Regions from separate parts of the Arthrobacter sp. NPDC057388 genome, predicted to be linked through region 1. Evidence: riboswitches for the same ligand, from Rfam matches in the RefSeq annotation. Region 1 holds a riboswitch; each other region holds the start of a gene.
The links. Region 1 has a riboswitch for cyclic di-AMP ahead of ACFUTU_RS00790 (NlpC/P60 family protein). Riboswitches for the same ligand answer to the same signal wherever they lie in the genome.

Region 1 (10,504 bases):
AGGACACCGGCAAACTGGGCGTGAAGAACTTCTACGTCCTGCCGGTCCTGGTGCACGATCTGCGCTTTAGCGTCGCCACAGCCGACCCGGCAGCAGTGTCGGCCCGCGTGGACAGGGAGGGCATCGTCTCCGATGCGCTCGGGAACTACAGAACCGTGGCCCGCGACGGGCAGTTGACCATCAGCTACACAGGCCCGCTGCTCGGCGACGAAACCGTGGAAAGTGTCCGCGAGGGCATCAGCCGGCAATCCCACATTCCGGCCGCGGACGTGGCCGTCGGCCCCAGATCCGCGGCCGGAACCGGCGTGGACATGGCCGCCGAACCGCCGTGGGACGCGGAACAGCTTGACGGCCAGGCGATACACCCGCACACGGAGTGACACGGAACGTCCTCACCAGAAGCTGCACGGACTAACGACAGGAGAAACAGTGCGGAGCATGTCCAGCCCCACCATCCGGGACGTCGCCGAACGGGCCGGAGTCTCGTTGACGACGGTGTCCTACGTGCTGTCCGGCAGAAGCGGAGGCACCACCCGGATTAGCCCGTCCACACAGGAACGTGTCCTGGCCGCCGTTGACGACCTGGGCTACGTGCCCAACCACGCGGCACGGGGAATGCGCCGCGGCAGGACTGACCTGGTGGCCATCGCGATTGAGGACCTGGAGTGGCCCCCGGACCGGGCGCTGGCCATGGCAGCCGCCGCGATACTTCCGCGGCACGGCTACCAGCCGGTGATCCTGCTCGGCCAGTCCTGGCGGCAGTTCATGCTGGCCGGCGGCGCCGACGGCGTCATCGTGAGCGTCCCGTCCTCCTCCGGGGAAGAGGACCATGCTGTCGCCGAACTGGCCAGGCGCGGGATCGCGCAGGTTGTCATCTCGGAATCGGTGCATGCCGAGCAGGCCGTCGCGCTGCTCATGGACCGGATGGCAGGATACGCCGCCCAGGCCGCGGAAGCCTCGTCCTCTTGGAAGCGCCTCAGCGGACACGCCCTTTTGGGCGGCGGTGCGCTCCAGCTTTTGAACGAGGTGCTTTCGGCGGCCGGGGTGTTCGTGGAGCAGATTCCCACCTTCTAGGGTTCACCGCTGCGGTAACGCCTGGCGTAACAATCGGCGTTCCCCGCTGTCCCCTTCCAGGCCGGCGGCCTGAGGCCACCGTCTGTCATCGTCCGTAGCCAGCCGCAACATCCGGGGCTACGGGGTCCCGGATTCTGTCGCCATGCGTCATCGGGTGTCGCCGGACGACGCGGGCATTACGCCGTGTTTACTTTGAAGTACCTGCGCGTCCCGCCGTCCCCATCCGCGGCCGCGCCCGGCAGGTTACGCCCCGTTTCCCCTCGTGACCGCGCCCTTCAGGCGGTGTTCCATCTCTGCTCTCATGGTGGACACCAAACGCCTTGAACGACCTGCTGAAGGGAAGCACACCATGACCTCCGGAACCGGGCCGATACCGAAAATCAGCCTTCAAAACATCACCAAGAAGTTCACGGTGCGGCCCAGCAAGGACAACCCGGAAGGGTCAGTGCTTACCGCCCTGGACGGCATCTCCCTCGACGTCTCCGCCGGCGAGTTCATCACCCTGGTGGGCCCCAGCGGCTCCGGCAAGACCACCCTCCTGGACCTTCTGGCAGGACTGACCAGGCCGGACACCGGGCAGGTGCTGGTGGACGGACGGGAAGTCGCCGGTCCCGGCCGGGACCGCGCCGTGGTCTTTCAGCAGTATGCGCTGTTTCCCTGGCGGACTGCCGCGGCCAACGTCTCCTTCGGCCTGGAAGGCGCGGGCAGTGACGGGAAGCGCTACACCCGCAAGGAGCGGGCCGGGAAGGCCCGCGAATACCTTGAACTTGTGGGGCTCGGCGGCTTCGAGGACAGGTACCCGCACGAGCTGTCCGGCGGCATGAAGCAGCGCGTGGCCATTGCCCGCAGCCTGGCCTACGAGCCGGACATCCTGCTGATGGATGAGCCCTTCGCTGCCCTCGATGCCCAGACCCGCGAGCAGCTGCAGACCGAGCTGCTGCGCATCTGGGCCGCCACCGGCAAGACCATCATCTTCATCACCCACGGCATCGACGAGGCCGTGTACCTCGGCCAGCGTGTGGCGGTGCTCAGCTCCCGGCCGGGACGGCTGAAGGAAATCGTGGACATCGACCTGGGGGACCGCTCCGGAGACGAGGACGTCCGCTCCAACCCGGCGTTCGTGGAACACCGCCACAGCGTCTGGTCCCTGCTGCATGACGAGGTGCGCCGCGCCCAGGAAGCCGGGCACGCCAAGATCCAGCCCGACGGCACGGCGCCGGACGAAACCAGGACCATCACCACCGGAAAGGCAGCCTGATGAGCACGCCAACACTGACCAAGGAAACGGAAACACGCACCGGTCCCGCGGCAGCTGCCGCCGAGGAAAGGGCGGCGGCCACACCGGCTCTCCATCCCGCGCCCGGCAAAACTGCCGGGGCCAGGCTGCGCCTCTACGCCCTGCAGGGCGGCAAAGCCGTGTGGAGTGCCGGGGCGATCATCCTGTTCCTGCTGCTGTGGGAACTGGGACCGACCTACCTCGCGCCGGCGTCGACGAGGGTGTTCCTTCCGCCCCTGCACACGGTGCTCGAGGCGCTCGGCACCCTCATTGCCAACGGACAGCTGCAAAACCACCTCGCCGCCAGCCTGAGCCGTTCAGTCAGCGGCTTCGGCATCGCGGTCGTCACCGCGGTGGCCCTTGGGCTGCTCGTGGCCTGGTACGGGGCCCTTAACCGCTTCCTCAACCCGCTGCTGGAGGTCTTCCGGAACACGGCGGCGCTGGCACTGCTCCCGGTGTTCACGCTGCTGCTGGGCATCGGGGAAACCTCCAAGATCAGCATTGTCGCCTACGCGGCCTTCTTCCCCGTGCTGCTGAACACCATCGCGGGCGTCCGGACCGTGGACCCACTGCTGATCCGGGCCGCCCGCTCACTGGGGCTGTCCAACTTCCAGCTGTTCCAAAAGGTGATCCTTCCCTCGGCCGTGCCCACCATCTTCACGGGCATCCGGATGGCCGGTACCTCATCAATCCTCGTGCTGATTGCCGCCGAAATGGTGGGTGCCAAGGCCGGCCTGGGCTACCTGATCGTCAATTCCCAGATGAGCTTCCTCATCCCGGACATGTACGCCGGCATCCTGACCGTTTCCCTGCTCGGCCTGCTGGTCAACTACCTGCTGGTCGCCGTCGAACGCCACTTCTCCCGCTGGCGGACCGCCGTCGGCTCCCGGACCGCCTGACCGCCCTACCTACCCAAGGAACCTGACCATGCCTGAACGCCAACTCCACCTGAATGCCTTCCTGATGAGCACCGGACACCATGAGGCGTCCTGGCGGCTGCCCGAAAGCGACAGCTTCGCCGGCACCCAGGTGTCGCATTTCCAGCAGCTCGCCCGCACCGCCGAACGCGGCACGTTCGATTCGATCTTCTTCGCCGACTCCCCGGTACTGCACGGGGACGTGCGCCAGCGCCCCTACGGAACGCTTGAGCCAACGGTCCTGCTCAGCGCCATCGCGGCCGTCACCAGGCGGATCGGGCTGATCGGCACCGCGTCCACCACCTACAACGACCCCTACAACCTGGCCCGCCGGTTCGCCTCCCTGGACCACATCAGCGGCGGCCGGGCCGGCTGGAACGTGGTGACCACGGCCGGCGAGGCGGCCGCGCGGAACTTCTCGCTGGAGGACCAGCCGGCGCACTGGCGCCGCTATGAGCGCGCCGCGGAGTTCCTCGACGCCGCCCGGAAGCTCTGGGACAGCTGGGAAGACAACGCCGCGCTGGGGGACAAGGCGGCCGGGGTCTGGGCGGACAGCTCCCGCGTCCACACCGTCGGCCACACGGGCCGCTACTTCCGGATCCAGGGTCCGCTGGACGTGCCGCGTTCACCGCAGGGCCATCCGGTCATTGTGCAGGCGGGCTCGTCCGAGGACGGCAAGGACTTCGCCGCCCGCTACGCCGAGGCGGTGTTCACGGCGCAACAGACCCTGGCCGAGGCCCAGCGCTTCTACGCCGACCTCAAGCGGAAGACGGCCGCCGCGGGGCGGAACCCGGACCACATCAAGATCCTTCCCGGCATCGTTCCGGTCATCGGCTCCACCGAGCGCGAAGCGAGGCAGCTCGAGAAGCAGCTCGATGAGCTCATCCATCCGGAGCACGCGCGGAAGCAGCTGGCCTGTGTCCTGCGGGTTTCCCCGGAATCGCTCCCGCTGGATGCGCAGCTGCCCGAGGACCTCCCCTCCGAGGACGCGATCGAGGGCGCCAAGAGCCGATACACGCTGATCGTGGAACTCGCCCGGCGTGAACGGCTCACCGTCCGGCAGCTCATCGGCAGGCTGGGCGGCGGCCGCGGGCACCGCACCTTCTCCGGAACGCCGGAGCAGGTGGCGGACGCCATCCAGGAGTGGTTCGAAAAAGGCGCGGCCGACGGGTTCAACATCATGCCGCCCGTGTTGCCTTCCGGGCTGGATGCCTTCGTGGACCACGTCATCCCGATCCTGCGCTCCCGCGGGCTGTTCCGCCGGCAGTACACCGGGTACACGCTGCGTGAGCACTACGGGCTGCCGCGGCCCGGGAACGCTTTCGCCGCGGCCGCCTCCGGGACGGGAGCCGCAGCTGTTCCGCCGGTACCGGCCGGCGTCTAGCCTTCGTGCTGCCGTCTAGCTTTCCTGCTGCTCGGGCAGGGGTTTGCGGGCCAGCCAGGCCGCCACGATGGCGCCTGAGATGTTGTGCCAGAGGGAGAATACGGCGGACGGCAGGGCCGCCAGCGGCGTGAAGTGAGCGGTGGCCAGCGTTGCCGCGAGGCCGGAGTTCTGCATGCCGACCTCGAACGCGAGTGCCCTGCGCGCCTTGGCGTCCAGGCGGCCCAGCTTGCCGGCCAGGTAGCCGAGGCCCAGGCCAAAGCCGTTGTGCAGGACCACGGCAAGGAACACGATGCCGCCGGCGGCCAGGATCTTGCTGGCGCTTCCCGCCACCACCACCGCCACGATCAGGGAAATAACGACGGCGGAGGCCCAGGGAAGCGCCGGCAGCGCCTTGGCCACGAGCTTCTTGAGGAACAGGCGGGCCAGGAGGCCGGCGATCACGGGAAGCAGGACGGTCTTGACGATGTCCAGCACCATGCCGCCGGCGTCGATGGTCAGGAACGATCCCGCCAGGAACAGCACAAGAATGGGCGTGACCACCGGGGCGATCAGGGTGGACACACTGGCGACAGCCACGGAAAGGGCAACATCGCCCTTGGCCAGGAACGCCATCACGTTGGAGGCGGTGCCGGAGGGTGCACAGCCCACCAGAATCAGCCCCACCGCCAGGGCGGGCTCCAGGTGGAGCAGGGTGGCGATCGCCCAGCCCGCACCGGGCATGATCACGTAGTGGGCCACGATGCCGAGCACCACGGCCCAGGGCCGGCGGGCAACAGCTGCGAAGTCCGGGGGCGTCAGCGTCAGGCCCATGCAGAACATGATGATTCCCAGCAGGTACGGGACCGCCGGGCCGAGGGGCTTGAAGGCACCGGGGAGCAGGAACCCGGCAACTCCTGCCGCCAGCACCAGCAGGGGGAAGACAGTGACCGCGACGCGCGCAATCCTGGCCTCTGCGGCAAGGGCGGGGTTCAGGGGTGCGGCGTCGGCCGCTGTGGCAGGGGGAGTCGGTGCGGAATTTTTTGTTGCCTCAAGCATTCAATAATGCTGGCACTGCCGGGCCGAAACGCCCGAATTCGTGACTGATGTCAGACAAATTGTTTCGTCTCTGGAAACTGCCGGGAGCACTGCGGAGGCTGGCCCCGGGGTGCGATACTGGAGTGCATCGGACGGGGATTCTAGGGGGCCGAATGATCCTGGACACGGCGACACTTCGGATCGCCTTTGCAGCGATGGCCTTCATTCTGGCCCTGCTTTTCTACTTTTCCACCTATCGCAGCACGCGCTCACCCTACAGCGCCTGGTGGTGCGCGGCCCTTCTCCTGTTCCTTCTCGGTGCGGCGTTCTTCCTGATGAACGGCACCCCGCAACAGGTCTGGGCAAACCCCCTGGGCAATGTCCTGCTGATATCCGGTGCGGGCTGCGTTTGGGCCGGCGCGCGCTCCCTTCGCAACCTCAAACCCAGCCCGTGGCTGTCGGTGGCGCTGCCGGTCCTGGCCGGCGTGGCCGCCGCCGTCGACAACCCCGCCACGAACGCCTGGGCAGGGGGAGAAGTGTTCCTGGGGTCCATGGCAGTGCTCATCGGCCTGGCCTCGCATGAACTGTGGCGGCTGGAGCCGGGCTATTCGCGGGTCAGGATCCCCATGGCCATCGCGGCAGGCGGCGTGGCGGCCTTCTACTTCTGCCGGCTGCTGGTTTTCCTGATCAACGGGCAGGACGGTGCCGTCTTTGTTACGTTCTTCGGATCCGCGGTGACCACCATGGTCACCATGGTGCTGCTGGTGGTGGTTTCCTTCAGCATGGCGGGGCTGAGCACTGAGCAGCAGACGAGGGCGCTGCGGACTGTCGCAACGCTGGACGGGCTGACCGGCCTCCTTAACCGCGGCGCCTTCCTGGAAGCAGCCGCCGAGGAGCTGGCCCGCAGCAAGGCCGCCAACAGCGGGGGTTCGCTGATCCTGGCTGATCTGGACCACTTCAAGGCGGTCAACGATACCTTCGGCCACGCGGCAGGCGATCTGGCGCTGCGGGCGTTTGCCGGGGCATGCAGCGCTTCGGTCCGGTCCACGGACCTTGCCGGGCGTTACGGCGGCGAGGAGTTCATCCTTTTGCTGCCCGGCGCCGGCCCCAAGAGCGCGGAGATCATAGCCGGTGAGATCAGCAGGAGGATGGCGGGCCAGCACATCCCGGAGCTGCTGCGGATGCCGACCGTCAGCTACGGCATTTCCGTCTACAACGCCGAAACCGCCGACCTTGACGAGGTGATCGCGGCCGCCGACGTGGCCCTCTACGAGGCCAAGTCGCAGGGGCGGAACCGCACCGTGCGGGGCTGAGCCATGCATGGGTGAGCTGTGCCGTGCGTGGTCGAGCGGCGCAGCAGCGTTCTGCACAGGCAGGCACCGGATCCGGAATGCATGGGGGACAATCCGGACCCGGCGATCCTGACTCGCAGCCGGAGACTGCGGTCTTTCATCAGGCATAGCCAGTGTGTTCCGGCATCCTTGGAGAAAGGTGGGAGCACCTTGGGGGATAGCCGTGTTCCGCCGCCCCCAAGGCAGCGGAACACGGCGGGATTCAGTTTTGGCTGTCAGCCCGTATCAGGCCGCGCGCACGAACGTGACGGGGCCGGTGGCCGTGAGCCAGGACAGCGGGTGGGCCATGGTGGCGTTGATGCCGTTCATGCCGCCGCTGATGACCTTGCCGTTGCCGGCGTAAATGGCCACGTGGCCGGACTGGACCACCATGTCGCCGGGCTGGGGAGTGGAAACAACCTTGCCGTGGTTCAGGAACTGCATCGGGGCGAGGTCGCCCACCCGGATTCCGGCGGCGCCGAGGGCCTTCTCCACCATGGCGGTGCAGTCCTGCGTGATGCCGATCTGGGCGTAGGCCGAGGCCAGCATGGCGGCGTTGACGCCTGCCGCCGCCTTGACCGGGGCCTTCGCGGGTGCCGCCGCCGGAGCCTTCGGCGCCGCAGCAGCGGCCTTGACGGTCACCTTCGGTGCGGCGGCCGGTGCGGCTGCGGCCTTGGGAGCGGCGGCAACGACGGGCGTCACCTTCTTCACCACGGGCGTTACGGCGGCGGGCTTCGCCGCGGGCTTGGCGGCGGCGGGTGCGGCCACCGGTGCCGGTGCCGACTTGACCGCGGTGCGATCAAACTCGATCTGAACGCCGGACGCAGCGTTCAGGGGAGCCTGGACCTGGCGGGCGGCCTGCGGGGCGGCGGCCGGAGCCGGCTGGGCCGGGGCGGCGCCGCCGGCATTGGCGGCCACGGTGCCCGTGAAAGCCAGGCCGGAAGCGGCGAGGATCACGGCTGCCTGGCGGCTGATGCCGGCGTTTGCGGAGGCGATGCGGGTGAACGGATTGGAGCGGGCGGCCGCAGCACGGCGGCCAGAAATAAAGCGGAACGACATGAAGAAGCCTCTCCCGATGCCTGCGAGGTGAGCTGTCGGATTCGGATGGGAGGCACCCGGCCGCGGTCCTGAGCATGGTCAGGAACTGCGCGGCTTCACCCCAAGGCCTGCTGAGTGCGGGCCAAAAAGTGGTTTCCCCGTCTCTGCCGGACATGGGTGTTCGGTTGACTCCTCGGGCTGCGGCAGAGTTAGGCAATCAGCGCGGGAGTGCCCCTTCGGTGAAGAAGGCACGTTTTCCACCGTACGGGAGGCTTTCCGTAATGTCACATTAAGGTAACGGCAGCGTGTCATTCATTTGGAGCTGACCCGCGTCAGGTAAGGGTTGAGCGGTCAAGTAACGTGATTAACCTCACGCTCCGGCATTCAGTTTTCCGGCGAGCCGTTCCCGCATTTGGATGCTGGCTGAGTTAAGGCCAATCAGTTCCACCTCGCGGCCGTGCCTGCGGTATTTCTCCGTGACCGCGTCCAGGACGGCGATGGTGGAGGCGTCCCACAGGTGCGAGGCATGCAGGTCGATCACCACGCCGCCGATGTCCGGCTCGGCGTCGCGGGCGTAGTCGAACTGGGTGTAGAGGTCGTTCGAGGAGGCGAAGAACAGCTCACCGTCCACGGTGTAGGTGGCGACTGTCCGGCCGTTGAGCTCCACTTCCGTCCGCTCCACGGTGGCGAAATGCGCAACCCGGCGGGCGAACATTGCCATCGCTGCCAGAACGCCAACACCGACGCCGATCGCCAGGTTGTGCGTGACCACCACGGTGCCCACGGTGATGAGCATGACGGCGGTCTCCGACTTGGGCATCCGCTTCAGTGTTGCGGGTGCAACCGAGTGCCAGTCGAAGGTGATGGCCGAGACGAAGATCATCACCGCAACGAGGGCTGCCATGGGGATGAGTCCGACGATGTCACCGAGTGTCACCACCAGCACCAGCAGGAAGACGCCGGCGAGGAACGTCGACACCCTGCTGCGGGCACCGGAGCCCTTGACGTTGATCATCGTCTGCCCGATCACGGCGCAGCCGCCCATGCCGCCCAGGAACCCGGTGACGATATTGGCCACGCCCTGGCCCCAGGATTCGCGGGTCTTGTTGGAGCGGGTATCGGTGATGTCGTCCACGAGCTTGGACGTCATGAGGGATTCCAGCAGCCCCACGAGCGCCATGGACAGCGAGAACGGGGCGATGGTCTGGAAGGTTTCCCAGGTCAGCGGCACGTTGGGGATGAACAGTGTGGGCAGGCTTTCCGGCAGCTGGCCCTTGTCCTGGACGGCGGGGACGTCGATCCCGGCCGCCACGGCGAGGACTGTCAGGAGGACGATGGCCACCAATGGTGACGGCACCGCCGTCGTGATCCTGCGGAAGCCGACGACGATCAGCAGTCCCGCGCCGACCAGCGGATACACGGGCCAGGGAACCCCGATCAGCTCCGGCAGCTGGGCCATGAATACGAGGATGGCCAGTGCGTTCACGAACCCGACCATCACCGAGCGCGGGATGAAGCGCATGAGCCGGGTGACGCCCAGGACGGCCAGCAGGATCTGGAACACCCCGGCGAGGATCACCGCGGCGATCAGGTGGTCCAGTCCGTGGCTGCGCATCAGAGGCGCGATCACCAGGGCGACGGCGCCTGTTGCGGCCGAGATCATGGCGGGCCGGCCGCCGACGAACGAGATGGTGACCGCCATGGTGAAGGAGGCGAACAGCCCGATCCGGGGGTCCACCCCGGCGATGACGGAGAACGCGATGGCTTCCGGAATAAGGGCAAGGGCCACCACCAGTCCGGCGAGGGCCTCGGTCTTGAGGCGCCGCGGGGAACGGAGCGTGGCCCGGACGGACTGGAGCTGTTCGGGCTTCATAGAACTCTATTTCTTGGTCTGGCGGTAGCGCTCGATCTGCTTCAGCCGCCGCAGGAGGCTGTCGCGCCGCGGGTGGGGGACGGCGTCGGGCGCCTCAGCGGTGAGGTCGATGTGTTTGGTGCCGTACTGCCACAGCAGGAGGTCATCCAGGAGGCGGTCCGGGCCAGGGGAGTAGCGGTGGTCCAGGGCCTTGCGGACCTCGGTGATCCGGTTGGCGCTGAGCAGGCCGGCGAGCTGCACGGTCTGCTTGAGTCCGTGGGCCGCCAGGAGTTCGGCCGCCCATCCCCAGTCATCATCTACTTTACGGTCTACGTGCGGAAGCAGGGTGCGCCAGACGTCGCGGATGCGGTTGGGGGTGAGCTGGGCTGCGCCCTCGCCGTCCAGGTCCCAGTAGCTGCGGACCTCCTCGTAGCGTTCGTGCAGGTCAGCGAAGGCGCTCTCCACGGTTTCCAGCATGGCGGCGGTGGCGGTGAACTGCCGGTCGAAATGCGGCGTCCAGGCCCGCGGGTCCTCGGCCTTGAACCGGATGTCGTGCTCAATCTCACTCCAGGCGTGCGCGAAGACGGTGCGGATCTGGCATTCAAAGAAGTAGCTGCC
Region 2 (10,504 bases), on a different contig from region 1:
CCTTCTCGCCAAGTTCGCTGCACACCCAGGTGCAGGTCTGCCGGGTCCGCAGCGCGCTGGAACAAAGGATGAAGTCCGGAACGATGTTGTGCTTGAGCAGCCACTTGCCCGCGAGTGGCGCCTCGCGGTGGCCGCGCTCCTCCAGGGGCCGCTCGTGGTCCGCCACGCCGCCCGGCCAGTCGGCCTTGGCGTGGCGCATGAGGACCAGCCGCTTCTTATGGTGCGCACTCATGGCCCTAGCCTATCCCCAGCCACGGAGGCCGGGACCGGATGGCCCCTGAGGGACTAGATCGAGTACTCCGGAGCAGCCCAGACAACGACCTCGGGGTGCTCGTAGAAGCGGTAGCCCTGGCCGCGGACCGTACGCACGGTGTTGGCAAGGCGGCCGAGCTTGGAGCGGAGGCGGCGGATATGGACGTCGATGGTGCGCTCGTTCGGCACTTCTTCGGCGTTCCGCCACAGGCCCTCGAGCAGTTCATCGCGGCCTACGGTGCGGGTGCCGTTCTCCACGAGGTAGTTGAGCAGTTCGAATTCCTTGAACGTCAGGTTCAGGGACTCTCCGTCGAGGTGGACTTCGCGGCGGGCGAGGTCGATCAGGACACCGGAAGGGCGGGGATCCTGGGCAGGCTGCACGCGGGCCGTCTCGGTGCGCTGCCGGGCGTTGACGGTCGGGTCGCCGAAGGTGGAACGGACAACGTCGAGCGCGGAACCGGGTGCGCTGGCCGGGGCCACGGCAACGGCGGCGTAGCTCTCTGCTCCAGTAACCAGGGACTGGGCGTAGGCCCGGATCTCCTGGGCAAGCTTGGCGATCGAGGTACCGGCGGCGGCGGCGGTTTCCTCGTCGATGCCCATGTACAGGACGAACCCGCGGGCGACGTTTTCGTTGGGAACGGGGCGGACCGGCGCGGCGGCGACGGGGGCCACAAGAGGTGTGGGCGCAGTCAGCGGCGCGGCGTCCTCGGCCTGCACGGCGCGGAGCTGGCCGTACGAGTTGGGGTTGTAGCCCTGGGGTGCGTAACCGGGGGCGGCGGGAATGCTGTTTGCCTGGCCTCCCGGGCCGAAGGCGGGCCGGGCGCCGAATCCCTGGCGCAGGCCAGGGGCCTGGCCTGCCTTGTTGGCGTTACGGACTGAGATGTGGACGTATCCGGATGCAACTGACATGTTTGCTTACCTCAATGTGAATGGCCGTCATCGCGGCTCGAATGCTTGGGTCCCCGCAATGTCTGGGGAGGGGCGCCCTACGCTGGGCTGGGGGCGAATGCCTAAAAACTTCGTCGGGTGGTGAAAGTCAGGCGTGCATTCGACAACAGCGCATGTCGGCAGCAGCGGGTGTGCTGGGCCAATATTCTGCGACTGCAGGTGCTGTTGAGTTCTTGTTCACATTTGAAAGTGTGCAACGTAACAATGAAAACTTGCAAGTAACAATGGACGGAACCGTCCGCATACTGAGACAAAGTGCGGGTTTGTGTGGTAAATCACAGTTTTGTTCGCGGCTGGTTTTTTGGCTGATTTTCCTGAACAAACGGTCGGAAAGCATCCCCTGCAAAATATTGTTCGAATATCTGGAGAATAAACATTGAATCTTCAATGACACTCGGATTGCCGAAATCCGGCAGCCCTGATTCACCGGTTGTCCAGCTGTGACGCGGCATGGTCGCGAAATTTTTGGCGTGTGCAGCTTGGGGCCGTGGTCAAATCCGGAACGGACAGCGGCTATGGCGCCCGGTTGCCGTGGGCGCCGCGCCCCCTCCGCATCAGCTGGACTGGCCCGAGCCTGTGCTTCCGCTTGAGCCGGCACCTCCTTCTGACTGGTTTGTGGCAGTCCCGCTCACCTGTACGCTCTCGGCGGCAAATGCCGAACCATCCTTGGCGGCCACAATCCTGACAGTGGCCCCGGTAACGATGTCCGCCACGGTCAGGTCACCGGTGACCGACTGCTGCCGCCGCTGCAGCATGCTGCCCACCGCCGTCTCACTGCTGAGCGTGTACGTGCGCGTGAAGCCGTCGGCGCTCTTTACCGTGACCGAACCCGATGAAACCCCGGACACAGTGCCGAGCTGTGCCACCTTGGTGACGTACTCCCCGTTCTCTTGCACGACGTATTCCGAGTGGACCGCGGCGGAGACTCCGCTGCCCATTCCGCCCAAGCCGTTGGGCGCGAAGTCTCCCCCCTGGCCGGGCACGGTTCCGCCACCCGGCGCCTGCATGCCGCCCGGGCCACCCGTGGAACCGCCATCCTGTGGCGCTCCGCCCTGGGCTCCCCCTTGGCCAAGTCCGCCCTGGCCCAGTCCGCCCTGCGTTCCGGCGGCTGTTCCGTTGGCAGCGGCAGCGTTGCTGCCCAGGCCGTACACGGCAGCTCCGGCCCCAGCAGCCACGATCGTCGCCGCCCCCGCCACCACCAGCCCGCGCTTCATGGACCATGGTTTGCCGCTGGCCGCCGAACCGCCCGCTTTTCCAGTCGGCGCCACTCCCCATCCCGCACCCCAGCCGGCGCCGGGGGGCTGGGCCCGGTCGCCATTCCAGCCTTCGCTGGCACGCCCATCTGTGGGAGCATGGGTCCAGTTTCCAGCCCAGCCGGACGCCCGGGACGTGTCGGCGGAGGCCGTCGTCGGTGCTCCCCAACCATTGCCCGGGCCCGGCGCGGTTTGCGGCACCGGACCCGCCGCGGGCAGGCGGTTCGTTTCGGCCGGCGCGGCGGCAGGCCGGAGACCCGGCGCCTGTTCCTGGGCTGGCCCGTCAGTATGCCCCGGCTCGTACGTGTGCCCGTCCGCCTGCGGCGCGGGAGCCAGAGGTGTGGTTTCCGGAACAGGTGCGTGCTGCTGTCCGCTCATTGCGATCTCCTTTAGGGTGCGGAAGTGTCCGTTCCAGACTGGGAAGCCTTCCTGTGTTTGGGCTGTGCGGCGCAAGAGCCATGGCTGTGACCTGAAATTGGGTACAGCGCACCTGTCAGCTCGCTAGGCTGGGATTCACAGCCGGCGCACAGGATCGCCAAAGCGGCGGCTAAAGACCAGAACGGAGAGTTGTCACATGGCCACTTCGCACTCCATGACCAACAACCTTCCCCAACTGACCCACCCGGACGGCTCCCCCATCCGCGCCCTGGTGGTCGACGACGAGCCAAGCCTTTCCGAGCTCATGAGCATGGGCCTGCGCATGGCCGGCTGGTCGGTCGCCGTCGCTGCCGACGGACCCGAGGCGGTGAAACTCGCCAAGGAGTTCCGCCCGGACGTGCTGGTGCTGGACGTGATGCTTCCGGGGTTCGACGGCGTCGAGCTTCTCGGCAGGATCCGCGCCTTCGCGCCGGAGGTCCCGGCGCTGTTCCTAACCGCCAAGGACGCGGTACAGGACCGGATTGTCGGCCTCGCCGCCGGCGGTGACGACTATGTCACCAAGCCCTTCAGCATGGAGGAAGTCCTGCTGCGCCTGCACCGTCTGGTCCAGCGCTCCGGCGTGGCCGCGATGGATTCGGCTGAGCTCGTGGTGGGCGACCTTGTCCTGAACCTCGACACTCGCGAAGTGACCCGCGCCGGCGACGAGCTGCAGCTGACCGCCACTCAGTTCGAGCTGCTGCGCTACCTCATGGAGAACCCCAAGCGCGTGGTTAGCAAGGCCCAGATCCTGGACCGCGTGTGGAACTACGACTTCGGCGGCCAGGCCAACATCGTGGAGCTGTACATCTCCTACCTGCGCAAAAAGGTGGATGCAGTGCACCCGCCGATGATCCACACGGTCCGCGGCGCGGGCTACGTCATCAAGCCGGCAGAGTAGGCCGTGGCAAACCTTTCCGGGGCCGCCCCCACCCAGCGCCGGAGCTGGCTGAAGCCGGGCACCTGGCATTTGCGCACGCGGCTGGTCCTGGTGGCCATGGCTCTCCTCGTGGCCATCTGCGCTGCCGTCGGCCTCTTCAGCTACGCTTCCATGGATTCGTTCCTGACCCGCCAGCTTGACGAACAGCTCATCGGTGCTGCCAACAGGGCCCGGGACTTTGGCCGGCCGCCGCTCGGCGCCCCCGGCAACAGGCCGGATCCCCTCGATGCCAAGGGCCAGCGGGTGGGCACCCTGGTGGCCAGGATCCAGTCCGGGCAGGTCAGCGCAGGATTCCTCGCCTCCGACGCCAGCCGCCGGACACTTTCGGCCGCCGACAACCAGACCCTTCTGGAGCTCCGCCAGGACGATGTCCCCGTAGACCGTGCCCTGTCCGTCGGGGCCTACCGGCTGGTGGCCACCCAGACACCCTACGGCGACGTAATCGTGACCGGTCTCCCGCTGACAGACAAGCAGAAGACGCTGACGTCGCTGGTCTGGACCATCACCATCGTGTCCCTGGGCGGCCTGGTGCTGATCGGCCTGGCCGGGACGGTGCTTATCCGCCGCACCATGAAGCCGCTGGAGCAGCTCTCCGAGGTGGCCACCCAGGTGTCCCGCCTGCCGCTGGACGCCGGCGAGGTGGCACTCGCCGTCCGTGTCCCGCCGTCGAACGCCCATCCCGGGACCGAAGTGGGCAGCGTGGGGTACGCCCTGAACCAGATGCTGGATAACGTTTCCAATGCGCTGGAAGCGCGGCAGGAAAGCGAGATGAAGGTGCGGCAGTTCGTCGCCGATGCCTCCCACGAGCTCCGCACGCCGCTCACGGCCATCCGCGGCTACACGGAGCTGATGCGGATGACCGAAAAGTTCACCCCGGACGGCCAGCGCTCGCTTGCCCGCGTGCAGAGCCAGTCGGAACGCATGACCGCGCTGGTGGAGGACCTTCTGCTGCTCGCCCGGCTCGACGAGGGCCAGCCGCTCAAGCTCAGCGACGTGGACCTCACGCAGCTTGTGATCGAGACCGTCAGCGACGAGAAAGTCATGGCACCGGACCGGGCCTGGCACCTGGACCTTCCCGAGGAACCCGTGTCAGTCCGGGGTGATGCGTCACAGCTGCACCAGGTGCTGGTCAACCTGCTCTCGAACGCACGCAAGCACACCCCGCCCGGCACCACGGTGACCACCGGCGTCATGCGTTCGGCGGACGGCAGCGCTGTGATAACGGTCACGGACGACGGCGCCGGCATCCCGCCCGAATTCGTGGACAAGGTCTTCGCGCGCTTTGCCCGCGCAGACGCGTCACGGGCAACGCCGGCGCAGCCGGCCATGGCCCGGGCAGCCGCCGCGGCACAGGGTTCTGCCGGGGGCGGCGAAGGCGCTCCGGCCGCCCTTGGCGCCCCCGCATCGCAGGCAATACCGGGGATTTCGCCGGCGGACGCGAGCGTGGCTGCGGCCGAGGGAACCAGCGGCCTGGGACTGTCCATCGTGCAGTCAATCATCGAGGCGCACGGCGGGACCGTGGAGGTCACGTCGCGGCCCGGCCGCACGGAATTCGCCGTCCGGCTGCCCATGCAAGGCGCCGCGCCGTCGCCGTGATGTCCGTTACCTAAATGTGACTTAATCAAAAGCCTCCTGTACCGTCGATAGGGTGCGGCCGCCACGGGAGCCGCATGTCCGGATTGACGCCCAGCTCTGCCGCTTCCCGGATTCCGCTAGTTCAGGCAGAGGCGGGGGAACCAGAGTCCCGGGCTTTCCGCATCAGCCCTTGGGGTGAAGCCGACACGTGATTATTCCGTGCGGCCGGATGACCTCATCCGAACCCGACAGCTAACTCCGCAGGTGTTGAGAGGCAATCCACCATGTCTGAATTTAAGACTCAGGCGCGCCCTGAACGCGCCTCGAACAAGTCTGGCCGCACGACTTCCCGCCCCGGTAATTCCCGGCACCGCGCCGAACCGGCCCGCCCCACTACTGCCTTCGGCCGTTTCGCTGCAGGCCTGCCGTCCTTTGGCCGCCGCGCGGCTGTCCTGACCACCGCCGCGGCGGTGCTCGTGGGGGTCGGCGCCGCAGGCCAGGCGGCCGACCAGGCCGCGCCTTCGGCCGCCCAATCGTCGGCGGCCACCGCTGACGCGGGGCAGACGCTGAGCTTCGACAAGACGCTGATCTCCGCCCTGCCGGCCCCGTCCGCAGCGTCCGTCGCCCCGCAGTCCGTCAGCACGGCAACCGCCAAGGAGGCTGCGGCCAAGGCTGCCGCCGCCAAGAAGGCCGCTGCCGCTAAGGCCGCCGCCGCCAAGGCCGCGGCAAAAGCCGCCGCTGCTAAGGCCACGGCCGACGCCAACGCCGCCGCGGTGGCCAAGGCCGCAGCCGCACAGGCTGCTGCGGCGAAGGCTGCCGCTGCCAAAGCCGCTGCTGCCAAGGCTGCCGCCGCTGCCAAGGCGAAGGCCGCCCCGGTTGCCGTGAACGATCCTGCCGGCGCGCAGGCCTACGCGGCCAGCAAGCTCGGTTCCTTCGGCTGGTCCGCAGACCAGATGCAGTGCCTGAAGCGGCTCTGGACCAAGGAATCGGAGTGGCGCACCACGGCCACCAATGCCAGCAGCGGCGCCTACGGCATCGTGCAGTCGCTGCCCGCCGAGAAGATGGCGAGCGCCGGCGCGGACTACCGCACCAACTACCGGACCCAGATCGACTGGGGCCTGGGCTACATCAAGGAGCGCTACGGCTCCCCGTGCGGTGCGCTGAACTGGCACCTCTCCCACAACTGGTACTGACCGGGTGCCGCGGCCGAATCGGCTGGCGTCCAACGTTTCTGCACCGCTTTAGGGTGCCCGGTTAGAGTGCCGAGGGCCCCGGATCCGCGAGGATCCGGGGCCCTTTCTGCTGCCCGCGCCCTCACGCGGCCGGCAAAGAGGTGCAGAAATGCTGCCGCCTTCCGTCAGGAAACCCGTCCAAGAAGCACTTCCACAGCCCCTGCACAGCTTTGGCCTAAAACCCTCATAACAGCGGCCGCCACTGTTGATGCATGACCATCACTGACCGGGCCTCCGGAACCCCGCCTCACCCACCGCTGCACACCCGGACGCATGCGCTCCACGGGGCCGGCGCGGCGGGGCAAACCCAGGCGCACAGCCTCATCGGGCGCACGCGGCGGTCGCCCATTGACACCTCCGCTGCGGTTCCGGTCCTGGACGTGACCATCCCGGTCTACAACGAAGAGCGCGACCTGGAGGAGTGCCTGCGCCGCCTCCATGCGTACCTCCACGGCACGTTCCCGCACCCGTTCCGCATCACCGTTGCGGACAACGCGAGCACCGACGGAACGCTCAAGGCTGCCGAACGCGTGGCCCGGGAACTCCGTGAGGTCACCGTGGTTCACCTGGAGGAGAAGGGCCGCGGCAACGCCCTGCGGAAAGTCTGGCTGGCCTCGCCGTCGCCGGTCCTCGCCTACATGGACGTGGACCTCTCCACGGACCTGGCGGCGCTGGGTCCGCTGCTGGCACCGCTGATCTCCGGCCACTCGGACCTCGCCATCGGCACCCGGCTGACCCGCAACTCCCGGGTGGTGCGCGGACCCAAACGCGAATTCATCTCCCGCAGCTACAACTTCCTGCTGCAGTCGCTGATGGGCACCCACTTCAGTGATGCACAGTGCGGTTTCAAGGCCATCCGCGCCGACATCGCCCAGCAGATTCTCCCGCACACCGTGGACACCGCCTGGTTCTTCGACACGGAACTCCTGGTCCTGGCCGAACGGTGCGGCCTGCGGGTACACGAAGTTCCGGTGGACTGGACCGACGACCCCAACTCCAGCGTGGACATCGTCCAGACGGCCCTCGCCGACGTCCGCGGCATGGCCCGGCTCAGCAAGGACATGGTGACCGGCCGCATCCCCGTCGCCGAACTCCGCGCAGCCCTGGCCCGCGGCCCGCTCCCGGCAGCCTCCCGCAGCCAGGAACAGAGCCCGGGCGGCAGCCTGTTCGGCCAACTGGTCCGGTTCGGCGCCATCGGCGTCGCCTCCACCCTCGCCTACCTGGTCCTCTTCTACCTCTGCCGCAACCTGATGGACTCCCAGCTCGCCAACCTGCTGGCGCTGCTCACCACCGCGGTGGCCAACACGGCCGCCAACCGGCGCTTCACGTTCGGCATCGCCGGCAACAGCGACGTTGCCCGCCACCACTTTGAAGGTCTGCTGGTTTTCGGGATCGGGCTTGCCCTCACCTCCGGCGCACTGGCGCTCGTCCACAGCGGCGCACTGCCGGGAGGCACGACGCCGGACCGCTGGCTTGAGCTGGCAACCGTCACCGCCGCGAACCTTGCGGCCACGGCCGTGAAGTTCCTGCTGTTCCGGCTGTGGGTCTTCCGGCGGCGGCCAGCCCCCGCCAACGCACCCTTAGATCCCGCCTCCCCCGCCAACGCTCCCCCAGATCCTGCCGCCTCCGCCGCCAACGCTCCCTCAGATCCTGCCGCCTCCGAGGCATCCCTTCCGCACTCATCCCTCCCGACCACAGAAATGACACAGTCATGAGCACCACCGCCACTCCCCCACACCGGACGGCGATACAGAGCCCGGCCGAGGCCGGGGCTGCCCACCCTGCCGCCCCGGAAGAAGCCCGCCGGACAGGCAAGGCATCACGGCTCCTGCTGGGCAGCCAGCCCCGCTGGATCCGCCCCTCGGCGGCAGCGCTGCTGGCGTTCACCGCCGTGCTATACCTGTGGAACCTCGAGGCCACGGGGTACGCCAACTCCTTCTACGCCGCAGCCATCCAGGCAGGCACGAAGGACTGGACCGCGCTGCTGTTCGGTTCCCTCGACGCCGGCAATGCCATCACCGTGGACAAACCGCCCGCGGCACTGTGGATTCCCGCCCTCGTTGGCCGGGTCTTCGGATTCTCGCCCTTGAGCATGCTGGTGCCGCAGGCACTTATGGGAGTGGCCGCCGTCGGACTCCTTTACCTCACCGTCAAACGGATCTCCGGCCCCGCGGCCGGACTTCTGGCCGGCGGGGCGCTGGCGCTCACCCCGGTGGCGGCCCTGATGTTCCGGTTCAACAACCCGGACGCGCTGCTGACCCTGTGCCTGGTGCTGGCCGCCTACCTGACCACCCGCGCCATTGAAAAGGCAGGCTGGAAATGGCTGGCCGCCGCCGGCGCAGTGATCGGCCTGGCGTTCCTGACCAAGATGCTGCAGGGCTTCCTGATTGTTCCCGGCCTTGCCCTGGCCTACCTCTGGGCGGCCCCCACCGGCCTCGGCAGGCGGTTCCTGCATCTGCTCGCCGCGGCTGGCGGCATTGTGATTGTGGCAGGCAGCTACATTGCCCTGTTCCAGCTCACGCCGGCCTCGGCCCGGCCTTACATGGCGGGGTCCGAGACCAACAGCTTCCTTGAGCTGACCTTCGGCTACAACGGCCTGGGCCGCATTACCGGCTCAGAAGGCGGCATGGGCGGCGGCATGCCGGGCGGCGGGGGCGGCATGGGCGGGAATGTCGGCTTCGGCGGTGCTGCGGGAATCACCCGCATGTTCGGGGCCAGCTTCGGCGGTGAGGTGTCCTGGCTGCTGCCGTCCGCACTGATCCTGCTCGGCGCCGGGCTGTGGTTCACCCGCCGCGAGGCACGGACCTCCCGTACCCGCGCGGCGCTGGTCCTTTGGGGCGGCTGGCTGCTGGTCACCGCTGGCATCCTGAGCTTCATGAGCGGCACCGTCCACCCGTACTACGCCGTTGCCCTGGCCCCGGCGATTACCGCACTGGTTGGCATCGGGTCCGTTGAACTGTGGCGCGGCCGGGCCCACCTGCCCGCCAGGATCACGCTGGCGGCCTCGGTCCTGGCCGCTTCGGCGTGGTCCGCCGTACTTCTGGGACGCGACGCCACGTGGCTGCCTTGGATCCGGGTGGCCGTGGTGATCCTCGGCGTGCTGGCCGCCGCCGCGTTGCTGCTCCGGCCCGACTCGCTCCACTCCGTTCCGGCCCGGCTGCGCGGGGCGGCGACAGCCACGGTCCTGGCACTCTCCCTGCTGGCGGGTGGACTGGGCAGCGCGGCGTGGACCTTCGCCACGGCGGCCCAGCCGCACTCCGGATCGATCCCGACGTCGGGACCGACTGCATCCGCGATGGGCGGACCAGGCCAGGGCGGACGCGCGGGATTTGGACGGGACACCTCGGGCTCCGCACTCCCGGACGGTTCGGGTCTGCCGGACAGTTCGGGGCTTCCGGACAGTTCGGGGCTTCCGGACAGTTCGGGGCTGGTTCCAAACGGCTCAACCGACGGCGGCACCCCCTTTGGCGGCACCCCACCCGGCGATGGCGGCATGGGTCCCGGCGGCGGCATGGGTCCCGACGGCGGCGGCACCGTGAACTCCGATCTCACCACGCTGCTGAAGTCCAGCACCGCCAAGTGGTCCGGCATTGTTTCCGGCGCCAGCCAGGCCGCCAGCCTGGAACTCGCCACCGGCACCAACGTGATTGCCCTGGGCGGCTGGAACGGCGGGGACCCGTACCCCACGCTCGCGCAGTTCCAGGACATGGTGGCCAACGGCGAGATCGGCTACTTCATCGCCGGCGGCGGCATGGGCGGCGGCATGGGCGGACGCGGCGGGAACTCCGAGGTGGCCACCTGGGTTGCCGCCAACTTCGAGGCCCAGACCGTCGGGAATTCCACTGTCTACAAGCTGACCCGGTAGGCACTCATGACCAACACCATTCCAC
Region 3 (10,504 bases), on a different contig from region 1:
ACCGGTGCCGCGTCGTCGGGCATCTCGGCCTCCAGCGTCAGCTCCCGCAGGATTTCCAGGATCCGCTTGCGGATGACGGGCGCGTCGGACCGCTGGGCTTCGGCGGAAAGGGCGTTGACGGTGGCCGCGGCGGCCGTGCGGTGGTTGGCGGGGACCGCAGGCTGGCCGTTGATGGGCCCCCCCACGAGCGACGGGGCGCGCTCGCTGGCCAGCCAGGCGTTGACCAGCCACAGCCACTGCTCCTGCCGCGGCAGGCCGAGCCACTCCAGCTGGGGCGGCTGCACCCAGCAGGAGCTGTCGGGGTCCAGCCGGATCAGGCCGGACAGGGCACAGAGCTCCAGCAGCAGGGCAGTGGTGCGCTGGTCCACGCGGAGGGCCTCGGAAAGCCGGCGCATCTCACGGATTCCCACGCCTCCGCTCCGCAGGGTGGCCAGGGGCTGGTCCCTGACCGCATGGAGCACCTCTCCGGTGAGGCGCAGCGTCTCCGCGATGGCGCCGAGTGCGGCGTTGCGGCGGAGCGCGGCCGTGGTGACGCCGAGCGTCGGCACCGGGGGAGCCAGCGAGAAGTTGTCGATGATGGCCCCGCCGCGGAGGGAAATGCCCACGCTGTGCGGAAGTTCGACGTGGGCGGCGTCCAGCGGCACCAGCAGGCCGCGGGCCAGGAGCCAGTCAACGGGGCCGACGTCGTGGCCTTCAGTAGTGACGGAAGCTTTCCGCTGGGCCTGGGGCACAGCGCCCATGGCCCAGTTGCTGAACCGGGCCAGCAGGGCAGCGGTACGTTCCGGCGCGGTCGCCAGCAATGCCTGCAGTGCCTCGGGGGAGGAAGTCCAGTGCTGCAGCGCCAGTGCTGCGTCCATCGGCGTGGTGGCCGCCCGCACCGCCGCGCCGCTGCGGTGCAGTTCGCCGACCAGCTGGACAACGCGCTGGGCGAATGCGGGCTGCAGCCTGACGAGTTCGGTGTAGCTGCGTCCCAGTCCGGCAGGGTAGATCCCGACGACGTCCTTCAGGCTGCTCACCGGAAGGTAGAACCGCTGCCGCTGGGCGCCCGGCCCCGCGCCGTGCGGCGGCTCCGCGCGCTGGACCAGGGCAAGGTCATGTAGCGACTGCAGGAGCTGCTCGATGGCGGCCACCGTTGAGCCGGCGATGGCCTTCTTCAGCACCGCGGCCGATGCGCTGTGACCGGTGTCCGTGTTGGTGCACAGGTGCAGGGTCTCCAGTACCTGCATCTGGGGGCGGTTCAGGCGTTCCAGGGCGCGCTGTACGCTCACCCTCGCGCTGGCGCGTGCAGCGAGGGCCGGGAAGTCCGGAACACCGGGGGAGATCAGGTCCGGCCGCGCAGCGAACAGAGCCCGCAGCGATTCGTCGCTGCGTGCCTCCAGTTCCTTGCTGAGCGCACGAATGAGGGACATCAGTCCAACGTTACCGCCCGCCGGAGGTTCCTGCCCGGCGGCGGGCGGCGACGGCGTCGACCACGAGCACGAGCATCAGCAGGAAGGCTGCCGGAAGACCGTAGAGCGCTGTTGACGTGACCCACTGCGGTGCGGCCTGGCCCGCGGCGGCCAGCGCCATGACTGCCCCGACGGCTGCGAGGGACAAAACTGCAAGGAGCACTGCGGCGGCCGTCAATGGCCGCCGGAAACGCGCGGATGTCATGAATGTAACGCTAACAGCAGCGCCGCCGCTGCGCCTCAAAGCGGGATTAGCCTGCCGGTCAGGATAACCTTGAAGAAGCAGACCAACATGGACCAGGCAGTCATACCCTGAACCCGCACATCAGTGCGGATGCGGTGACGGCCGGCCATGTCCCAGAACGCAGAACGAAGAAGGTTGATTAGGTGCCTACCGGCAAGGTCAAGTGGTACGACAAGGACAAAGGGTTCGGATTCCTCGCAGGCGAGGACGGGCAGGAAGTGTTCCTTCCCAAGTCAGCGCTGCCCGCAGGGGTCTCGGAACTCAAGGCCGGCACCCGGGTTGAGTTCGGCGTTGCCGACGGGCGCAAGGGTGCCCAGGCCCTTGGCCTGCGTGTCCTCGAAAAGACGCCGTCCATCGCCAAGGCCAAGCGCCCCAGCGCGAGGGACCTTGCCCCGCTGGTGCAGGACCTGGTGACGGTCCTGGACAACCTGTCCGGGACGCTGTCCTCGGGCAAGTACCCGGACGGCAACAAGGGCAAGGCCATTGCCGCCGCCCTGCGTAAGGTTGCCGACGAGCTGGACGCCTAGGCCTCCCGATGAACCCGGAACCTGAACAGGCCGCATCCAAGGCTGAATCCAAGGTGGAATCCAAAGCGCCCAAGCGGCGTGCCGGCGTCCCGGTGTGGCGGACGGGGAAGCCCGACGCCGTGCTGGCCGCTGCCGTGGAGACCGCGCGGACCGCCATCGAAGGCATTGCGAAGGCATCCGAAATCGGGGACCACCTTGCCGCCCGCACCGAGGGCGACCGCGTGGTGACGCACCTCTTCGAATCACGCCTGCCGGGGTACATCGGCTGGCAGTGGTACGCGGTGCTGACCCGCAACTCGCGCTCCAAAGTGGTCACGGTCAACGAGCTTGGCCTGCTGCCGTCCGAAAACTCGATCCTCGCACCGGAGTGGGTGCCGTGGGCCGAGCGCGTACGCCCGGAGGACGCCCAGGAGCAGGAACAGGACGCCCAGGAGGCGGGGGACCAGGACCAGGACAGCCAGGAGGTCCAGGACGTGGAGGCACAGGACCAGGAGGCTCAGGATTCCCCGGTTGAAGAGCCGGAGGAGGACGCCGCTGGCGCTGCTCCTGAAGAAGACCCCGACGCCGGTACGGACTCCGGCGCTGATACTGCGGCCGGCAGCGAAACAGGGTCCGTCGGCCAGGAGCACGGCTGACCCGCCGCCGGTCCCGGTCTGAGCATGCATTTGCCCCCGCGTTCTTCGAACGCGGGGGCAAATCTTTTGGCTTAATCCTTTATGGCTTTGACGGCGGACGGCGCCGTCCGGCACACAAGCCCGGACGACGCCGTCGAAGAGTTTTGTACAGATAATGGGGCCAAACGGCCCTCAAACCCCGATTATCTGGACAAAAACTCCTCGCCGGCGCGCTACTTCTTCAGCTCGCCCACCACGTAGTCGATGCACTCCAGCAGGGCGGAGACGTCGGACGGCTCGATGGCCACGAAGGTGGCGATGCGCAGCTGGTTGCGTCCCAGCTTCCGGTAGGGCTCGGTGTCCACGATGCCGTTGGCGCGGAGCACCTTGGCGATGGCGGCGGCGTCGATCGAGTCATCGAAGTCGATGGTGGCGATGACGTTGGAGCGCTCGGCGGCGTTGGCCACGAACGGCGTGGCGAACTCGGAGGCTTCCGCCCACTTGTAGATGCGTCCGGCCGAGTCTGCCGTGCGCCCGGCGGCGAAGTCCAGGCCGCCGTTGGCGTTGAGCCACTGCACCTGGGCGTCCAGCGTGACGAGCGTGGACAGCGACGGGGTGTTGTACGTCTGGTTGAGCTTGGAGTTGTCGATGGCGGTCTTCAGGTCCAGGAAGTCCGGGATCCAGCGCCCGCTGGCCTTGACGCGCTCGGCCCGCTCCAGCGCGGCAGGGGAGAACAGGCCCAGCCAGAGTCCACCGTCCGAGGCGAAATTCTTCTGCGGCGCGAAGTAGTAGACGTCCGTCTGGGCCACATCGACGTCCAGTCCGCCGGCAGCGGAAGTGGCGTCCACCAGCACCAGCGCGCCCTCATCGGCGCCGTTCACCCGCTGGACGGGAGCGGCAACGCCCGTGGAGGTCTCGTTCTGGGGCCACGCGTACACGTCAACGCCCGCCTCGGCCCTGGGTGCGGGGCAGGTGCCGGGCTCGGACTTGATGATGGTCGATTCCGCGAGGAAGGGTGCCTTGTTCGTGGCCGCGGCAAACTTGGAGCCGAACTCGCCGAAGGACAGGTGCTGCGCCTTCTCTTCCACCAGGCCGAAGCTGGCGACGTCCCAGAATGCGGTGGAGCCGCCGACGCCGAGGACCACCTCGTAACCTTCGGGGGCGCGGAAGAAGGTGCTGAGGCCTTCGCGGACGGAGCCCACGAGGTTCTTGACCGGAGCCTGGCGGTGGGAGGTGCCAAGGAGCGTGGTGGCGGCGGCGGAGAGTGCCTCGATCTGCTCCGGCCTGACCTTGGAGGGACCGGCGCCGAACCGTCCGTCCTTGGGCAGGAGATTTGCGGGGATAGTGATGCTGGTGTCGCTCACAGGGGCTCCAATTTTCGGCATGGAAGTATGGTTCGGCTGGGTCGGGGTGGTGGCCGGCAGGCAACCGTGACCGCCACGAAGACCCTCCTTATTCTGCCCGAAGCGCGGATACCCCGGGAACACGGGCCCGTCATAGTCCGGTCACTGAGACAAAGGCCGCCCCCTGCTTCATGAATTATTCGGACTAATTCAAAATAGGCTAAGCTGGCAGTGGACGCACGGGCAGAGAGCCGGTGCTGCGCCGCCGTCGGATATGCGACCGCCGCTGCAGCCTGCCGGCCCCCGGTGCGTGGGCCCGCGGTACGGTGGGACAGACACACATACTGTGCTCGAGGAGCTGAGCTGAATGACGGATCTGATCGACACCACGGAGATGTACCTTCGCACCATCCTGGAGCTGGAGGAAGAGAACATCGTGGCGCTTCGGGCACGCATCGCCGAACGTCTCCGCCACTCGGGTCCCACCGTTTCGCAGACCATCGGCAGGATGGAACGCGACGGCCTCGTTGTGGTCTCCGGTGACCGCCACCTCGAACTGACCGAAGTGGGCCGCAAGCGCGCCACCGAGGTGATGCGCAAGCACCGCCTCGCCGAGCGCCTCCTGGCCGATGTGATCGGCCTCGACTGGGCCTACGTCCACGATGAGGCGTGCCGCTGGGAGCACGTCATGAGTGAACGGGTGGAGCGCCGGATCTACGAAATGCTGGACCACCCCACCGAATCGCCCTACGGCAACCCGATCCCGGGACTCGCGGCACTCGGCGGACAGCCGGCCCGCCCGTTCGCGGACGGCGTGGTGAACCTGCTCGACGCCATGACCGGCTACGGCCCGGAATCGAAGGTCAGGGTGAGCCGACTGGCGGAACCCATCCAGGTGGAGCCGGAGCTCCTCCTCCAGCTGGATGAGGGCGGAATCCGGCCCGGCGCCGCCGTCTCGCTGGAGCGCGTGGGGGAGTACATTTCGGTGCGCGTGCCCGGCTTTGAGGGCGCCCTTGAGCTGCCGCCGGAAGTGGCCGCGCACGTCTTCGTCCGCGTGGACTAGGTCCCGGCGGGACCCTCCGCGGGCAGCCGTGGGGCCCTTCGTCAATGACCGAGGCTTCTGTCTGACATCTGCAGGCAGGATGACCCACCACTTTTGCACAGCGAATATAACGGAATTATTACTGCGCTCTTTAATCGCCTATAGTTAAACGGCAACGCCGATACAAAAGCGTTACCTGATCTGGAGCCGAACCCTGCCAGCAGATCAGCAGCACGAGTCACCCACTGGCAGGGGCGGGGGAACCACAACCGGCTGTTTCACAGCCTTGGGGTGAAGTCCGCAGCAGCAAGTCCTCTCCGCAGAAGGAATCCTCCCGGGATACCCCTGTGCCGGATTGGCTTGTCATGGCGGACCGGGTCTACGCACTCTCTGACCCGAATCCGACAGCTAACTTCGCAGGCTATCCAGAGAGGAAGCAGTACTTGTCCATGCAGAATGCCCGGGGCCGCCGCCGCGCGACCGGTCCCGCTCCGGAGCCGCGCCCTGCGGAGGCCATTTCCGCGGACCGTCCCCGGGACGCCCAGCGTGAAGCGCGCCGCCGCCGGGGTCCGTTCCGGCAGGTTACGGATTTCGCTTCAGCCAGCGGCGTTGGGCAGAAAGCTGGCGTAGCCCTCGCTGCCACCGGCCTGCTGCTGACTGTTACCGTCCCCGCCACCAGCCCGGTGCTGGCTGCGGGCGAGCAGCAGGAAACGGCATCGGCTTCGGCCGCCTCACCGGCCCAGCCCAAGGTGTCCGCAGAAGCAGCAGCAAAGATCGACTTCAGCCGCACATCGGTCTCCACCACCGGGGACCCGGACGGGAAGCTCAAGCAGCTCCTCAGTGCCCAGTCAGCCGGCAGCATCAGCCGCTCGGCTTCGGTGGGTTCCCTCGGCGCGCCGCTGACCACGATGGTCAAGTCCTCGCCGTTCGGCTACCGCGTCAGCCCGATCACAGGCGGCGCCGGCGAATTCCACCGCGGCCAGGACTTCGCCGCCCAGTGCGGCACGGAGGTACTGGCAGCGGCCAGCGGCAAGGTGACCTTCGCCGGGTGGCACCCGTACGGGGGAGGCAACCGCGTGGTCATCGACCACGGCAACGGCCTGGAAACCACGTACAACCACCTGTCGTCCTCCAGCGTCCAGGTCGGCCAGAAGGTCACCCGGGGCGAAGTTGTGGCCCTCAGCGGGACCACCGGCGCCTCCACCGGCTGCCACCTCCACTTCGAGGTGATGGTCAACGGCGACGTCGTTGATCCCACCGGCTGGCTCTGAGCCAATCCGAGTGAGCACTCTCATTCCCGTGACACGCCGTGACCTGAATGTGACTTTCGCTCCGAACTGCTGTACCGTCTAAACCGCGTCAACTTCGCCGAAGTTGACGCTCTTGAGTGGATTGCCTAACTCTGCCACCGCTCAAGGTCCGTTCGCATTACATCGTCTGGCAGGGGCGGGGGAACCAATTTTGGTCTTCGCAAGAAGGCCTTGGGGTTAAGTCGCAAAGCTTCCCAGGAAGCAGCGCGGCCGGGTGACTCCCATCCGAATCCGACAGCTCACCTCGTAGGCATTGGGAGAGGCTACCTTCGTGTCTTCACGCCACAATGCCGCGCGCCATCGCGCGCAGACGGTTCGTATGAACCCGTTGGACTCCGTGTCCAAGGCGGTTAGCGCCAATGCCGGCACAGTAGGTCGCCAGGCAGCTGTCATCGCAGCTGCTTCAGGACTCATCCTGAGTGTTGGCCTGCCGGCCAACGCAGCCGATGCCAACATTGGTGTTTCCGCCTCCTCGGAGACCGGATCCCAGGCCGCACAGCTTGCTGTGACCGCCGCGCCCACCGCTACTGTCTCCTTCGAGCGTCCTGAAGTCACCACCGTGGCTGCCCCGGTCGCCGAAACCATCGCTCCGCAGTCGAGCGATGAGGGCCAGGCAGCCGAGGCAGGCCAGGCCAGCGACGACGAGAGCACCGGTGGGGCCATGGCCGTCACCGCAAAGTCCGCCGATGGTGCGGCCTCCGCCGCAGCGTCCGGACTGGCTGCAATCGCGTACACCGGCATCGGCAGCCCCTATGTCTGGGGCGGTACCACCCCCAGCGGCTGGGACTGCTCCGGCTTCACTCAGTGGGTTTACGCACAGGCAGGCATCAGCATTCCCCGCGTCAACGCGTGGAACGCCATGAAGCCCACCTCCACGCCTGCTCCCGGTGACCTGGTCATGCAGAACGGCGGCGCCCACGTGGGAATCTACGTCGGCAACGGCATGATGATCAGCGCATTGAACCCCTCGCAGGGCACTCTCCTGCACGCGGTGTCCGCAACGGGCACGTCCGCTTTTTACACCCTTCGCTAAAAATCCGATTCGAGACGGGCCGGCTTACCCCCAAGATGCTGGCGCGTCGATAACCCACGGCCTGCTACCGCGGACCGTGGAACACGAAAGAGAGAAACTTTAATGACTACACGTGCGACCATTGCACGGCACCGCGCCGAGGTCACCAAGACCAACTCGCTGGCTGTCATTGCCAAGGCCGTCGGCGACAACGCCGGTGGTGTGGGCCGCCAGGCCGCAGTTATCGCTGCTGCTTCCGGTCTGGTCCTGACCAGCGGCATCGCCGCCAACGCCGCTGAGACCAACGTTCAGCGCGAATCCGCCGCAGCTTCCACGCTGGAAGTCCAGTCCGCTGCTCCGGCCACCATCTCCGCCGCTTCCAGCATCGCCATCTCCTACGAGAAGCCTGCTGTCTCCACCACCCCGGCTCCCGTCGTCGAGGCCCCGAAGCCTGTTGTCAAGGTGCAGGAAGCCGCGCCCGCCGAGGAAGCTGCGCCGGCTCCGGCTCCGGCTGCTGAGGCCGCTCCGGCTGTCCAGGCCGCCGCTGCCGTGAAGACCGCTGCTCCGGAAGCGCCGAAGACCACCGCCGCGAGCGGCCAGGGTGCTGCAATCGCCGCTGCCGCCTACGCCCAGCTCGGTGTTTCCCAGGACTGCACCGCGCTTGCCACCAACGCCCTCGCCGCAGTGGGTATCCACTACCACGGCTGGCCGGCCGGCTACCTGTCCCTCGGTCGCACCGTGAGCGCCGCTGAAGCGAAGCCGGGCGACCTTGCCTACTACCAGAACGGCGGCATGGGCCTGGCCCACATCGCTGTCTACGTCGGCAACGGCCAGGCCGTTCACGGCGGCTGGAACGGCGGAACCACCGCGCTGTTCAGCGTGAACGTCGGCTCCGGCCCCGTCTTCATCCGCGTCGGCGGCTAAGACAGCCCAAAGCGTTCTGAAGGACCCCTGCCACCCGGCGGGGGTCCTTTTGCATGTTGCGGGCGCACGAATTTTTGGTGACACGCCATGACGGTGCTTGTGTTCGATTCGCTCATCTGCCTAGTGAGTGTTTACTCTTATGGTGTCGATCCATAGCCCGGACATGCAGAGGGCAGCCGGCCCTCGCGCCTCTGCCGGGTGCGGCCGTGAAGAGGTATGTGCATGCGCACTCTCGTTCTGAATGCTGGATATGAACCGCTGGCGGTAGTGACATTCCGCCGGGCGCTGGTCCTTGTGCTCACCGGAAAGGCAAGCGTGGTGGCCGAAGGCGACGATCCTGTCGTCGGGCCCCAGGACATCATGGGCCGTCCGTCCGTGATTCTCCTCAACCGCTATATCCGTCCCCGGTACAACATGATCACCGCGGTGAGCAGGCGCGGTGTGCTCCGCCGCGACGGCCACCGGTGCGCCTACTGCGGCAAAGCAGCCCACACCATAGACCATGTCCAGCCTAAATCCCGGGGTGGTGCTGACTCCTGGGAGAACCTCGTGGCAGCGTGCCTGCGCTGCAACAACGTCAAAGGCGACCACACGCCCGCGGAGATGGGCTGGAAGCTCCGGTTCGATCCGGCTCCACCGGTGGGCACCATGTGGCAGATCAAGGAACTGGAAAAGCCCACACCGGCGTGGGACCCGTTCCTGCTTCCGGAAAGGGCAGCCTGAGTCTTCCAGCATTACGCTGGGTGTTGTGGACTTTGACGCAATCATCCTGGCCGGCGGCCGCTCCTCGCGGCTGGGCGGCTCACCCAAGTCTGCCCTGATATTCGACGGCGCCACCCTCCTTGAGCGGTCCCTCGCAGCCGCCGCCGGGGCCCGGCACATGGTTGTGGTCGGTCCTGAGGCGGCGGCCCTTCCGGCCGGCGTGCTCACCTGCCGTGAGGACCCGCCTTTTGCGGGCCCCGCGGCAGCGATTGCCGCCGGCCTCGACGCACTCCGCGGTGCGGGCCGGGCGGACCTGGTTCTGGTCCTCGCCTGCGACATGCCGCGGGCTGGAGACGCTGTGCGTGCCCTCCGGGCAGCGCTCCCAGGGGGCGCCGACGGCGTCATGGCATCGTCCGCAGAGGGGCGGCTCCAGCCGCTGGCCGGTTTTTATGGCACAGCTGTGCTGGAACGCGCGGTGCGCGCTGCCGCCGCGCGCAATGCCCTGGTGCACGGCTCGGTGTTCGCCCTCCTTGCTAGTCTTGACCTGCAGGCTGTGGCTGTCCCTGCCGGGTCCACCGATGACGTGGATACCTGGGACGACGCGGCCGCGTTGGGAGTAGCTGTCCGGGAGCCGTGAGCCGCCTTCCGGGCCGCCGTGAATTTGGAGGCAGGCATGAAGAGCCAGGACGAGACACTTGAGGAATGGTGCCGTCTGCTGCTGCGGGCTTTTAAGCTCGAGGACGTGGACGTTGACATCAACGAGGTGCTGTCCGTCGCGGGAGTGGCCGCGCACTCAGTGGTGCGTCCGGCGGCACCGCTGACCACCTTCATAGCCGGGCTCGCCGTCGGACTGGCCGCTGATTCGGGCCGGGCGCCCGATGCCGCATCCGTGCAGCACGCCATGGACGTGGCGCGGTCCGTGGCCAAGGCCTATGCCGCCGACGAGGCGCAGTCTGCGGAAGGTTCCCCGGCCGCCGGCTCCGCCGGATCCGCGGTGCCCACCGGGACCCCGGGGGAATGACGGCCGCGCCCGAGCACCGCTCCGCCGGTCCCGGCCCTTCCGGCACTCCGGACTCCTCAGGCGACGCCAGCCTTAACAGTGACGCCGCTGCTGCCGGTGAGGCAGTTGTTCCGGACGTTGCCCCGGATGGTGAACCCGCCGGCGCCGGCGATCCCGCCTCCGGTGCCGGACCCGCCACAGACAGCGAACCCGCCGTGGAGGCGGCCCACGCCAAGCACCTGGATCACACCTGGGAGGAAGCCCGGCGGGCAGCCTTCGACTGTGCCACCCCGATCCCGGCGGCGCCCGTGCCCTTGCGCGACGCCGTCGGACGGACC

Region 2: another riboswitch for cyclic di-AMP. It lies ahead of ACFUTU_RS08100 (hypothetical protein); the one in region 1 lies ahead of ACFUTU_RS00790 (NlpC/P60 family protein).
Region 3: another riboswitch for cyclic di-AMP. It lies ahead of ACFUTU_RS06740 (M23 family metallopeptidase); the one in region 1 lies ahead of ACFUTU_RS00790 (NlpC/P60 family protein).

The regions. Positions count from the first base shown of each region.
Region 1 is NZ_JBHVBL010000001.1:176,823-187,326, reverse strand. It holds gene ACFUTU_RS00825 (hypothetical protein) at 1-380, shown strand, start outside; gene ACFUTU_RS00820 (LacI family DNA-binding transcriptional regulator) at 439-1,074, shown strand; gene ACFUTU_RS00815 (ABC transporter ATP-binding protein) at 1,424-2,332, shown strand; gene ACFUTU_RS00810 (ABC transporter permease) at 2,332-3,249, shown strand; gene ACFUTU_RS00805 (LLM class flavin-dependent oxidoreductase) at 3,278-4,651, shown strand; gene ACFUTU_RS00800 (bile acid:sodium symporter family protein) at 4,667-5,686, opposite strand; gene ACFUTU_RS00795 (GGDEF domain-containing protein) at 5,839-6,978, shown strand; gene ACFUTU_RS00790 (NlpC/P60 family protein) at 7,243-8,055, opposite strand; cyclic di-AMP (ydaO/yuaA leader) riboswitch at 8,059-8,224, opposite strand; gene ACFUTU_RS00785 (SulP family inorganic anion transporter) at 8,405-9,907, opposite strand; gene ACFUTU_RS00780 (GTP pyrophosphokinase family protein) at 9,914-10,504, opposite strand, start outside.
Region 2 is NZ_JBHVBL010000012.1:10,976-21,479, forward strand. It holds gene ACFUTU_RS08075 (SixA phosphatase family protein) at 1-232, opposite strand, end outside; gene ACFUTU_RS08080 (winged helix-turn-helix domain-containing protein) at 286-1,161, opposite strand; gene ACFUTU_RS08085 (hypothetical protein) at 1,755-2,831, opposite strand; gene ACFUTU_RS08090 (response regulator transcription factor) at 3,028-3,768, shown strand; gene ACFUTU_RS08095 (ATP-binding protein) at 3,772-5,403, shown strand; cyclic di-AMP (ydaO/yuaA leader) riboswitch at 5,508-5,661, shown strand; gene ACFUTU_RS08100 (hypothetical protein) at 5,667-6,575, shown strand; gene ACFUTU_RS08105 (glycosyltransferase) at 6,827-8,329, shown strand; gene ACFUTU_RS08110 (glycosyltransferase family 39 protein) at 8,326-10,479, shown strand; gene ACFUTU_RS08115 (ArnT family glycosyltransferase) at 10,486-10,504, shown strand, end outside.
Region 3 is NZ_JBHVBL010000009.1:92,698-103,201, reverse strand. It holds gene ACFUTU_RS06770 (helicase-associated domain-containing protein) at 1-1,409, opposite strand, end outside; gene ACFUTU_RS06765 (hypothetical protein) at 1,420-1,653, opposite strand; gene ACFUTU_RS06760 (cold-shock protein) at 1,836-2,219, shown strand; gene ACFUTU_RS06755 (DUF3027 domain-containing protein) at 2,228-2,854, shown strand; gene serC (phosphoserine transaminase) at 3,067-4,197, opposite strand; gene ACFUTU_RS06745 (metal-dependent transcriptional regulator) at 4,544-5,239, shown strand; cyclic di-AMP (ydaO/yuaA leader) riboswitch at 5,414-5,656, shown strand; gene ACFUTU_RS06740 (M23 family metallopeptidase) at 5,668-6,489, shown strand; cyclic di-AMP (ydaO/yuaA leader) riboswitch at 6,602-6,795, shown strand; gene ACFUTU_RS06735 (C40 family peptidase) at 6,848-7,561, shown strand; gene ACFUTU_RS06730 (NlpC/P60 family protein) at 7,664-8,464, shown strand; gene ACFUTU_RS06725 (HNH endonuclease) at 8,687-9,187, shown strand; gene ACFUTU_RS06720 (molybdenum cofactor guanylyltransferase) at 9,213-9,803, shown strand; gene ACFUTU_RS06715 (DUF6457 domain-containing protein) at 9,840-10,187, shown strand; gene ACFUTU_RS06710 (molybdopterin molybdotransferase MoeA) at 10,184-10,504, shown strand, end outside.